DNA from 2 places in the Agreia sp. Leaf335 genome. Region 2 is predicted to be linked to the other one. Evidence: predicted binding sites of a transcription regulator. Region 2 holds the regulator's gene; the other holds the start of a gene.
The links. Region 2 encodes HspR, which represses chaperone genes until heat shock. Its sites were predicted from a motif close to AAGTTGAGTCNNNNNGACTCAACTT; they were not measured.

Region 1: ASF79_RS10395 (Hsp20/alpha crystallin family protein) is a predicted target of HspR. The motif match lies at 2,685-2,709, and genes of this name have one in related genera.

Annotation. Positions count from the first base shown of each region.
Region 1 is NZ_LMOQ01000003.1:16,233-22,227, forward strand. Features, by position in the region: gene ASF79_RS10380 (SIS domain-containing protein) at 1-282, shown strand, start outside; gene ASF79_RS10385 (PfkB family carbohydrate kinase) at 356-1,240, shown strand; gene ASF79_RS10390 (LacI family DNA-binding transcriptional regulator) at 1,288-2,388, shown strand; gene ASF79_RS17790 (hypothetical protein) at 2,448-2,576, shown strand; gene ASF79_RS10395 (Hsp20/alpha crystallin family protein) at 2,729-3,160, shown strand; gene ASF79_RS10400 (APC family permease) at 3,229-4,554, opposite strand; gene ASF79_RS10405 (hypothetical protein) at 4,721-5,605, shown strand; gene ASF79_RS10410 (cation:proton antiporter) at 5,719-5,995, shown strand, end outside.
Region 2 is NZ_LMOQ01000003.1:326,082-332,076, reverse strand. Features, by position in the region: gene ASF79_RS11910 (class I SAM-dependent methyltransferase) at 1-174, shown strand, start outside; gene ASF79_RS11905 (glycosyltransferase family 87 protein) at 290-1,636, shown strand; gene glpX (class II fructose-bisphosphatase) at 1,659-2,537, shown strand; gene ASF79_RS11895 (heat shock protein transcriptional repressor HspR) at 2,566-2,988, opposite strand; gene ASF79_RS11890 (DnaJ C-terminal domain-containing protein) at 3,034-4,020, opposite strand; gene ASF79_RS11885 (nucleotide exchange factor GrpE) at 4,110-4,769, opposite strand; gene dnaK (molecular chaperone DnaK) at 4,772-5,995, opposite strand, start outside.

The DNA of each region.
Region 1 (5,995 bases), 310 kb from region 2:
CTGGAGCTGCTCGAGAAGGACACGAGCCTCATCCTGTTCCAGGGCGAAGACGAGACCCGCGCTCTCACCGATCGGGTCGAGAGATTCGTGCGCACCGTGTCTGACGATGTCACCGTGTTCGACACGAAGGACTACCCCCTCGAGGGGATCAGCCCCGAGTTCCGAGGGCTTCTCGCGCCGGTCGTTCTCGACACCATCACGGGGCGGGTGAGCAAGCACCTCGAGCGGGTGCGTGAGCACTCCCTCGATCTGCGTCGCTACTACCGCGTCGTCGAGTACTGATCCTCCTGCTGCCGGGCGTCCGCGTGAACGTCGCGGATGCCCGGCGGCGCTCGCCCCCTATTAAGGACCATTCATGAAGGTGCTCGGCTTCGGAGACAACATCGTCGACCGTTTCGTCGACCGGGGTATCGCCTACCCCGGCGGCAACAGCGTCAACTTCGCGGTGTTCGCGCGCCAGCTCGGCGTCGATGCCTCGTATCTGGGCGTCTTCGGCTCCGACGCCGCCGGCACCTTTCTGCGTGACGCGGTCAGCGATCAAGGCGTCGACATCTCGCGCTCAGTCGTGCGCGAGGGACCGAGCGGCGTATCGACGCTGACCGTCGTCGACGGCGATCGGGTGTTCGGCGGGTGGAACGGCGGAGGCGTCACCGTGGGCCAGCCACTCGAGCTCGACGCCGAGCTCCTCTCGTATGCCGCGAGCTTCGACCTCGTGCATACGAGCGTCTACTCGGCCACCGAGTCGGAACTGCCCGCGCTGCGTGAGACATCGGCACTCGTGAGCATCGATCTCTCGAGCGAAGACGAGTTCCGCTCGCCCGAATACCTCGACCGCGTCGCCCCGTTCGCTGACCTCGTGCTGCTGTCGTGCAGCCACCTCACCCTGCGCCAGACCCGCGCCGTTCTGGCCGATGCCGTCGACCGAGGTGCGGGGCTCGCGGTCGGCACCCGGGGCATCCGTGGAGCCATCGTGTTCGACGGCCGTGACCACGTGACTGCGCCGGCCCAGCCGGTCGACGACCCGTCGACGATCGTCGACACCATGGGATGCGGCGACGCATTCGTCACAGCCTTCGCCGTGTCGCTGCTGACCTCCGGATGGACCCGCTCCCGGCGTCCCTGGGTGGGGGCGCTCGATACGGCGCTCCGCGACGGCGCGGGTTTCGCAGCGCGCCAGTGCCTCGTGGAGGGGGCCTTCGGCCACGGAGTCGACGCCGGCATCGTGCCCGCTACGATGTGACACACCAGCCTTCATGCACTCGATGACTACCAGATGGGCTCACTGACATGGCCGCCGAACGCGACCGCAACTCCTCGCCGCCGACCATCTCCGAAGTCGCCGCCGAGGCGGGAGTGGGTCGGGCATCCGCCGCTCGCACGCTCGGCGGCTACGGTTACGCCAGCCCCGAGCTTCGCGACAGGGTGCTCGCCGCAGCCGAGAAGCTCGGCTACCGCACGAACGCGCTCGCGCGCAGCATGTCGACGGGGGTCACTCACACCCTCGGAGTGATCGTGGCCGACATCGGCAATCCCTTCTTCGCCGGCGTCGTGCGCGGCATCAGCGACACCTCGCGGTCACGTGGCTTCGACACCATCGTTCTCAGCACGCACGAAGACCTCGACGAGGAGCGCGCCGCGATCGGCGTGCTCGTAGACAAGCGCGTCGACGGCATGATCATCGCCTCGGCGGCACTCGGTCGTGACGACGTCGACCACATTCGCGATGCGGTCGACAGAGGTGTGCCCGTCGTTCTCGTCGACCGGGCGCTCGACTACCTCGACCTCGATTCCGTCGTCATCGACAACAGGGATGCCGCACGGCGGGCCGCCGCCGGGCTCATCGAGGCGGGCCACCGCCGCATCGGCTTCATCTGGGGCCCGTCGACCACGGACGAGATCACGACGCGGCGTGAGCTGAGCGCCGCCGCGTCGGTGAATCTGTGGACAGACGGCGAACGTCTGCGCGGCTACCTCGATGCCCTCGACGACGCCGGCATCCCCTTCGACGCCCAGTTGGTGATGACGGGCCCGAAGACCGAGGAGAACGCCACGGCGTGGGTCGCGCGCATGCTCGAGCTGCCCAGCAGGGCGACGGCGATCCTCTGCAGCGAGACCGACGGCACCACGGGTGCCCTGCGGGCCATCAGGGCGAGCGGATTGCGCTACCCCGACGACGTGTCGCTCATCGGATTCGACGACAGCTCGTGGGCCGCGGTCATGGATCCGCCGCTCACCATGATCGAGCAACCCATGCTCGAGCTCGGTGCGCGCGCGGCAGAGATCCTGCTCGAAGAGATCAATGGCAAGACGCCCAGTCGAACCATGCACACCCTGCAGTCGACGTACATCGAGCGCGCCTCGGTTGCGGCACCAGCAGTCGGGGCCTAGCTGGCACGGCGGTGCCGTTGTCTCGTCTGTTTCATGACCGACGGGCGACGGCGCTATCGATGACCACGAAGGACAAGTCCGACATCATCGACTTCCCGATCATCGAAGAAGGCGGGCAGCGCGCGACGGCACGGCCCGTGTGGGGTGAGGAGATGCGTGACGTGCCAGACCTCGACTGGAACGCCTAGACCCAGACTCGATCGAAGAGGGGAGGACGCTAGCTTCTTTCACGAACTTCCTGGGGGTATCGACATGGCTTGGCACTCTCGGCGGTCGAGTGCTAACTTATTTGTCACAAGTTGAGTCAACTTGACTCAGGTTCACAGAAAGGGGAATCCTCATGGCAATGTCTTTTGATCCTTTCAGCGAGCTCGACCGCATCGCCGGCGACCTGCTCACGTTCCGTCCGGGGCCGAAGTTCATGCCCGTCGATCTCTACCGCGACGGCGACCAGTACGTGCTCAGCGCAGACCTGCCGGGCATCGACCCCGGCTCCGTCGATGTCGATGTCGATGGCCAGTTGCTGACCATCAGGGCCAAGCGAACCGCAGCAGCCCACGAGGGCGTCAAGTGGCTGGCCCAGGAGCGCCCGAACGGCGACTACCTCCGTCAGTTCAGCCTGGGCGACGGTGTCGACTCCGAGAAGATCTCGGCGAGCTACGACAATGGCGTGCTCTCCGTGATCATTCCGGTCAGCGAGCGGGCAAAGCCGCGCAAGGTCGAGGTCAAGACCGTGCAGAGCGCAGACGAGCAGAAGACACTCGCCGTCTGACGAAGCCGACGAAGAAGGGGCGGGCCGATGGCCCGCCCCTTCTGGCGTTGTTCCGACGTAGCCCGTGGCTACGAGCGCTTGGTCGCTCGCGCGATCATGTAGAGGATGGCGCCGAGAACCAGGAAGCCGCCGCCGAACGCCCAGACGATCGGCTCCTGCTGGGTCAGCAGCAGAATGCAGGATGCGACGCCGAGAACGGGAACGAAGGTCCAGACCCGAAAATGCTTGTGTTCCACGCGGTCACGGCGCAGAACGAGCACGGCGATGTTCGTGCTGATGAACACGAACAGCAGCAGGAGCACGACAGCTGACGCAAGCGTGCTGAGGTCTCCCACGAGCGTGAGCAGCAGGGCGAGGATCGTCGTCGCGACGATCGCGACCCAGGGTGTTCTGCGATTGGGCAGAACACGACCGAGAACCGACGGCAGCAGGCCCTGCTCCGCCATGCCGTAGGTGACGCGGCTCGTCATGATCATCGTCAGCAGGGCGCCGTTCGCCACCGCGATCAGTGCGATCAGGCTGAACACCCATTCGGGAATGCCTACCCCGGTTGCGGCGACGACGGCGAGAAGGGGCCCTGACGACGACGACAGATCGTCGGCGGGCAGCGCAATCGACGACGCGAGTCCGACCAGGATGTAGACGACCCCGGCGGCGAGAAGAGCACCGAACAGCGCGCGGGGATAGACGCGCGAGGGATCCCGAACCTCTTCGGCGACGTTGGCCGAGGTCTCGAAGCCCACGAACGAGTAGTACGCGATCACCGCACCCCCGAGGACAGCGAGTCCCGGAGCCGTTTCGCTGGGGAACTCCGCGACCCGCGAGATGTCTCCACCCCCGCCGCCGAGCATCACGGCCACCGCCACGACCACGATGACGAGTCCGGAGACCTCGATCACCGTCATCACGAGGTTGCTCTTCATCGACTCGCTGATGCCCCTCGCGTTCAGTGCGGCGACGAGCACGAGGAAGATCAAGGCTGCGGGGATCGTGGGAACGTCGAGGAAGGTCTTGAGGTACTCGCCGGCGAAAGCGATCGCGAGACCAGCGGCGCTGGTGACGCCGGCGGCCAGCATGCTGAAGCCGACGAGAAAAGAGATGATCGGGGGCTTGAAGGCGCGTTGCGCGAAGATCGCAGCCCCTCCGGCCTTCGGGTATTTGGTCACGAGCTCTGCATATGACCCGGCTGTGAGCAGGGCCAAAACGAGCGCGAGAGCCAGCGGCGCCCAGAGCGCCCCTCCGACCTCTCCAGAGAGCACCCCCATCAGCGCGTAGATCCCGGCTCCGAGTACGTCGCCGAGGATGAAGAGAAAGAGGAGTGGTCCGGTGATGCGGCGGGTGAGCTTCGAATCCGTGTCGCCCGCGGCCTGCCCGGTTGTTGTCGTTGATGCCATGGCGTCACTTTAAGTGCGCGCCAGAAATGTATTCCGACGCCTTGACAGCGGTGCAGAGCCTCCCGGCTCGACGGGCCCAGCCGGTGTTTCATCAGGCTCTTCTCGGCACCTGCCCAGAGCGTTCGTGCATCCTGTGAGGCCAGACCGTTCTATTGAAAGGCCCGAGATGAGCACCCTCCAGCGATTGATGAAGATGGCGTCGAAGGCGCTCGACGGCTCGGGTCAGAGCAAGGCCTCGGGTTCCGGCTCAACCGACTGGCGCGATCTCGTGCGTTCCGCCGCCGACAAGGTGACGGGCGACGGGCGCAACGCGTCTCCTCAACCCGGCACCGCGCATCCGTCGCCGTCGCGTGTTCAGGATGCGCCGGTGCACGACGCACCCGTGCCGCACCCCCACGACGTTCCCGTCTACGGCACGCCGTCCGGCGCTCCGGTTCAGGATGCGGCGAGCGCGGCCGCGTCGACCCCGGAAGACCGGGCCGCGATCGCGCGCTACGACTATCTGCTGAAGACAGCGATGCCGGAGCAGCTCGAGCAGGTGCACCGCGACGCGTTCGCGAGGCTTACGCCCGAGCAACGCCAGCAGGTCGAGTCGCGTCTGCGTGACGAACTGCCCGCATCCGAACAGCCTGTGTCGTCTTCGCCCGACGACTTGGCGCGCTCCGCCGTTCGCGGCGAGGCGCACAAGCCCGGGTTCCTGCGCGGAATCTTCTCGAAGCCCGCAGCCGCGGGCGCCGCCGGAGTCGGAGTGGGCGCCGTCGCCGGCGCAGGCATCGGCGTTGCGGGCGGGCTTCTCGCCGCGGTCGCCGGGGGCGCCGTGCTCAGTAGCGTCGCAGGGCCTCTGCTCGAACAGGCGTCTGGAATGGGTATCGACTTCGATGCCCTGGGTGGCCTCGAGGGCGGTCTCGAAGGACTCGAGGGTGGTCTCGGCGACGTGGCTTCCGGGGCCGGCGAATACGCGAGCGGCATCGGCGAGCACCTCTCGGGGCTCGGCTCCAACATCGAGATTCCCGGCCTCGGCGACCTCGGAAGCCTGTTCGGGCGCGACTAGCCTCAGTACCCCGCGCTGCAATTCAGGGAAAAGTAGATATGGCGCGGGCGAAATTCACTGATCTGGGCAGTTCGGCCTGAGTTGCAGCGCGACCTCCGTGCCAATCTGGAGTCGTGACCGAACTTCTTGTCGTACTGGTGCTCGCTTTCGCGGCGATCGCAGCGTCTACCGTGCTCGGACCGCGGCTGGGCGTGGCCTCTCCTCTACTGCTCGTCGCCATCGGCGTGGGGGCGAGCTTCCTGCCCGTGTTCGCCGAGGTCGAGATCGAACCGGAATGGATTCTCGCCGGCGTGCTCCCGCCACTGCTGTATTCATCGGCGGTATCGATGCCCGCCATGAACTTCCGCCGCGAGTTCGGCGCGATCAGTGGGCTGTCTGTGGCGCTGGTCG
Region 2 (5,995 bases):
GCGCTCCTCGACGCTGGCCTCACACTCACCATGCTCGTCGAGCACGACAGCGTGCCGTGGCGGGCCCTGCCAGGGCAGATGCTGATGCGTCCGGGTGGCGAGTTCGCCCTCGACCAGCGAGCCGGCGTCGCACCTCTCAGCTACACGATCCAGGCGGTCAAGCTGGCGTCGTGAGCCGAGAGAGCCCCGTGTTCGCACGCTTCCGAACGGGTGTCCGGCAAGCGACGGTCAGGTAACCACAAGGTAAATCCCTGCTCGTTAGCAGCCGTTCGACACTACGGTCACTAGAGTGGCGACAACTGAAATGACTGCACCGGGCATCGCCCGACCGACTCTGTACGACCGATTCATTCGACCGGTCATCCCCGAGTCCGAGGTCTTCGAGAAGCCGCGCACCCTGGTGTGGGGCTTCGTGGGTCTGCACATCGTCTACTTTCTCGGCCTGCTGCCGAACATCATCGCCGGAACCGTCGAGGGCGACCTGCCCCTCTACCGGCGCTGGGCCGTGGCCGCAGAGACCTTCGGCCAGTGGCCGGGCATCCACTTCGAGTGGGTGTACCCGATCGGCGCGATTCTGCCGATCTCGATCTCCAACATCGCCGGCCCGCAGTTCTATCAACTGCTCTGGTTCGTGCTCATCGCCGCGCTCAACGCTGTGTCCATCATCGTGCTGTCCAACCGCGGTCGCTCGCGCCGCGGCATCCTGGCGTCGTGGTGGTGGCTCGGAATCCTCACGCTCCTGAGCCCCGTCGCCCTGCTCCGCCTCGAGGGCATCACCGCTCCCCTGGTGATCATCGCCCTCGTTCTGATCGCTCGTCGGCCGATCGTCGCATCCGCTCTTCTGGCGCTCGCCACCTGGATCAAGGTCTGGCCCGCCGCGATCTTCCTCGCGATCCTCGGGGCGTTCCCGCGTCGCCGCATTGCCATCGCCACCGGCGCCGTCTTCTCGGTCGGGGTCGCCGCGATCGTGTGGGCGCTGGGCGGCCTGCAGTACCTCCTCGGCTTCGCACAGATGCAGACCTCGCGCGGTCTACAGCTCGAGGCGCCCGTCACCACACCCTGGCTCTGGCTCGCGATCCTCGACCGCCCCGGCAGCCGCATCGTCAACAACACCGCGATCGCCACGCGCGAGGTCGTCGGCCCCTACGACCACGTGGCCATCGCGCTGATGACGCCGGCTCTCGCCCTCGCCGTCGTCGGCGTGCTCGCCCTCGTGGTGTGGGCGAAGCACCGCGGCGCCGACACCCAGAAGCTGCTGCTCGTCGCATCGTTGGCGCTGGCCACCACACTGGTCGTCTTCAACAAGGTGGGTTCGCCTCAGTACATGCTGTGGCTCGCCCCGATCATCGCCGTGGGCATCACGCAGGGGTGGCGCGCTTGGCGCACCCCCGCGCTGCTGATGGTCGCGATCTCGGTGCTCACCACCTTCGTGTTCCCCATCTTGTACATGCCCCTCATCGCCGGCGACCCGGGCGTCGCCATGCTGCTCACGGGTCGCAACATGCTGCTCGTGGTTCTTCTCGGATGGGCGGTGCGCGAGTTGATCTACCTCGGCGCCCGCGCCGCCGGCGCAGAACCACGCTTCGAGCGCCGCGCCCGCCAGCGCGAAGAGCGTCGAGCGCGCATCGCCGTCTAGGGCAGGGGTAGCCTTTTCACCCATGCCCCCGCAGTCGTCTCCCCTCGCTCCCACCACCGTCGTCGGGGCGGAGAACTACCCGGCCGAGCTGGTCGCCGCGGTCGTCCGCGCGACCGAGGCCGCGGCATCCGCCTGCCAGCCCCTCGTGGGCTCGGGCGACAAGAACGCGGCCGACGAGCTCGCCGTCGCGGCGATGCGGGATGCGCTCGGTCGGGCCCCGTTCGACGGCACCGTCGTGATCGGTGAGGGAGAGAAGGACGAGGCGCCCATGCTCGCCAACGGCGAGCGCCTCGGCACGGGCGAGGGTCCGGAATGCGACGTCGCGGTCGACCCCCTCGACGGAACCAGGCTGGCTGCAGAGAATCTGCCGGGCGCCGTCGCCGTGATCGCGCTCGCCCCGCGGGCAAGCATGTTCGATCCGCGCGACGTGTTCTACATGCAGAAGCTCATCGCCGGTTCAGCGGGCATCGACGTGCTCGATGTGCGCAACTCGCCCGCGCATAACGCCGCGAGGCTGGCCGGTGCGCTGGGAAAGCCGCTCAGCGAGTTGGTCGTCGGCGTTCTCGACAAGCCGCGGCACGCATCCCTCGTCGCCGAGCTGCGCGAGGTGGGGGCGCGCGTTCATCTGGTCGGAGAGGGCGACGTCTCGATCGCGATCGCCGCCGCCACGCCCGGGTCGGGCATCGATGCGGTGATGGGCACGGGCGGCACCCCCGAAGGGATCATCGCGGCGTGCGCCGTGCGATCACTCGGCGGCTTCATGCAGGGCCGCATGGCGCCGCAGTCGGAGGAAGAGCGCACGGCTGCCGTCGCAGCGGGCCACGATCTGGATCGTGTGTTCACGCTCGACGAGTTGGTCGCGAGCGACCGAGTGCTCTTCGTCTCGACGCCCGTCACCTGAGCAGCGAGCTAGACCAGCACCCCTCGGGTCAGTCGAGTTCTGCCTGCGTGGGCCGCCAGATCACGATCTCGGTGCGCCGAGCGGTACGCGTTCCATGCTTCAGCGACACCACGTCGCCCTGCACATCGGCCGCGAAGACGCGACGGTTCGGCCGGTTGAGCAGTTCGTCGGCGAGTGCGCTCTCGAGCTCGCGAACGCGGCCGGTGAGGGCGGACACCTGATTCTCGAGCGTCAGGATGCGGGCGATGCCCTCGAGGCTGACGCCCTCCGCCGAGAGACGGGCGATCTCGCGCAGCTGCACCACGTTGCGCATGGAGTAGCGCCTCGACTTGCCCGCCGTGCGCGTCGGGCTGACGAGCCCGAGGCGATCGTATTGGCGCAGCGTCTGCGGATGCATGCCGGCCAGTTCGGCGGCCATGGCGATCGCGAACATCGGTGAGTTCTCGTCCATGGCCTGCCTTCCTGACTGGTTGTAGCGGGGTGTGAATCGCTCGGGTTACTCGTGCGCCTTCGAGAGCAACTCGAGGCGCGGGTTCTCTTGGGGCTCGACCGCGTGGAAAGCCTCGAGGGCCTCGCGCGCCTCTGCACTCAGATGCGCGGGAACGGCGACTTGGACGACGGCGAGCAGATCGCCGGTGCCCTTCGATGTCTCCACTCCGCGGCCCTTGACGCGCAGCACCCGCCCGGAGGGGGTGCCGGGGGCGACCTTCAGCTTGACGGGGTCGCCGCCGAGCGTCGGAACCTCGATCGTCGCGCCGAGGGTCGCCTCGACGAAAGTCACGGGAACGTTCACGCGCAGGTTCAACCCGTCGCGTTCGAATACGGGGTGTTTGCGCACGGTCACGGTCAAGACGATATCGCCTGCCTCGCCGCCATCAGGACTCGCTTCGCCCTTGCCGCGCAATTTGATCTTCTGACCATCGGAGACGCCGGCCGGGATCTTGACCGTGATCGGTCGCCCGTCGGCCGTCTGCAGCTTGATGGTGTCGCCCTTGGTGGCGGTGAGGAAGTCGATCGTGGCGCGCGCCGTCACGTCGCGACCACGGGTCGGTCCGCCGAAACCGCGGAATCCTCCCGACGATCCGCCGAACAGTCCGCCGAGCAGGTCGTCGTACTGGCTTCCGGCTCCGGGCTGCGTATAGGTGTACTGCTGTCCTCCGCGCCCGCCTCCGCCGCCGCCGAACATACCGCCGAAGACGTCTTCGAAGCCGCCGCCCTGCTGGCCGGGAGCCTGGAACCGCGCTCCGGAACCCATGGCGCGGATCTGGTCGTACTCTCTGCGCTGTTCAGGGTCGGAGAGCACCGAGTTGGCCTCGGAGATCTCCTTGAACTTCGCCTCGGCCTTGGGATCGCCGGGGTTGGAGTCGGGGTGGTACTGGCGGGCGAGCTTACGATACGTCTTCTTGAGCTCGGCCTCCGAGATGTCCTTCGAGACACCGAGCACCTTGTAGAAGTCTTTGTCGAACCAATCCTGGCTGGCCATTCGTGTCCTTGTTCGTGTTCAGCCCTGCGACGAGCTCAGGGAACGAGGAGTTCCCTGAGCTCGTCGAAGGGGCTCTACCAGGTTGTGTGTTACGCGCTGACGGGCGTCGAGACGACGACCTTGGCCGCACGCAGAAGCGTGGAACCGAGGTAGTAGCCCGTCTCGACGACGTCTGCGATCGTCTCGATCTCGACCTCGGCCGACGGCTGCTGGAAGATCGCCTCGTGCAGCTGCGGGTCGAAGGCCTCGCCCACGGCGCCGAACGGCTTCAAGCCCAGGCGCTCGGTGCCGCCGCGCAGCTTCTGCGCGATGGATGCGAACGGGCCGTCTCCGAGATCGCCGTGCTTCTCGGCGCGGTCGAGATCGTCGAGAACCGGAAGCAGGACCTTCACGACCTCGCCGACCGTGCGTTCCCGCTCGATCTCACGGTTCGCCTCGGTGCGCTTGCGGTAGTTGGCGTACTCGGCCGTAACGCGCTGCAGGTCGGCGAGCCGCTCTGCAGCCAGCACCTCGTCTGAGGCGGTCGACGACGACGCGGTCGAGGCGTCTTCGAGGAAGCTCAGGTCGGCGTCGGTCAACGAGGTCTCGACATCGGGGCCCTCGGCCTCAATGAAGTTCGCATCGGAGTTGGCGCCCTCGGCGGTCGGCTCGTCGGCTGGAGAAGCGCTCCCCGAGCCCGTCGCCGGGGTCTGAGCCGAATCCGGCTCGTTCCCTTCGGCGGGCTCAGGGAACGTGTTCTGGTCTGCCACGGTTACTTGTCCTTCTTGGGCTCGTCGTCTTCAACGACCTCGGCGTCGACCACGTCTTCGTCAGACGCGGCGTCCTGGGGAGCGTCGGTCGGTGCGTCGCTCGCAGCGGCTGCATCGGCCTGGCTCGAGGCGTAGATAGCCTCGCCCAGCTTGCCCTGGCTCTCGTTGAGCTTGTCGAACGCGACCTTCACGGCCTCGTCGTTGTCTTCGCCGGCAAGCGCCGTCTTGAGCTCGTCGACATCGGCCTGAACACTCGTCTTGACGTCTTCGGGCAGCTTGTCTTCGTTCTCTTTGATGAGCTTGTCGATCGAGTAGGCGAGCTGCTCGGCGTTGTTGCGCACCTCGGCGGCCTCACGGCGCTTCTTGTCTTCGGCGGCGTGCTCTTCGCCCTCGCGAACCATGCGGGCGATGTCGTCCTTCGACAGGCTGGAACCGCCCGTGATCGTCATCGACTGCTCCTTGCCGGTGCCCTTGTCCTTAGCGGACACGTGCACGATGCCGTTGGCGTCGATGTCGAAGGTGACCTCGACCTGCGGGATGCCGCGCGGAGCCGGCGCGATGCCGGTCAGCTCGAACGTTCCGAGGTTCTTGTTGTCGCGGGTGAACTGGCGCTCGCCCTGGAAGACCTGGATCGCGACGGACGGCTGGTTGTCGTCTGCGGTGGTGAAGGTCTCGCTGCGCTTGGTGGGGATGGCCGTGTTGCGCTCGATGAGCGTGGTCATCATGCCACCCTTGGTCTCGATACCGAGGCTCAGCGGGGTGACGTCGATGAGCAGAACGTCCTTGCGCTCACCCTTCAGCACACCGGCCTGCAGAGCGGCGCCGACGGCGACGACCTCATCGGGGTTGACGCCCTTGTTGGGCTCCTTGCCGCCCGTGAGCTTCTTGACCAGCTCGACGACGGCGGGCATACGGGTCGATCCACCGACGAGCACCACGTGTGCGATGTCGTTGACCGAGACGCCGGCCTCGCGGATGACGTCTTCGAACGGCTTCTTGGTGCGGTCGAGCAGGTCGCTCGTGAGCTCCTCGAACTTGGCGCGGCTGAGCGTCTCGTCGAGGTTGGCAGGGCCGTTCTCGGTGAGCGACAGGTACGGAAGCTGGATGCTGGTCGAGGTCGACGAAGACAGTTCCTTCTTCGCCTGCTCCGCGGCCTCCTTGAGGCGCTGCTTGGCGATCTTGTCGCCGGACACGTCGACGCCGGTGGCGTCTTTGAAGCGCTTGAT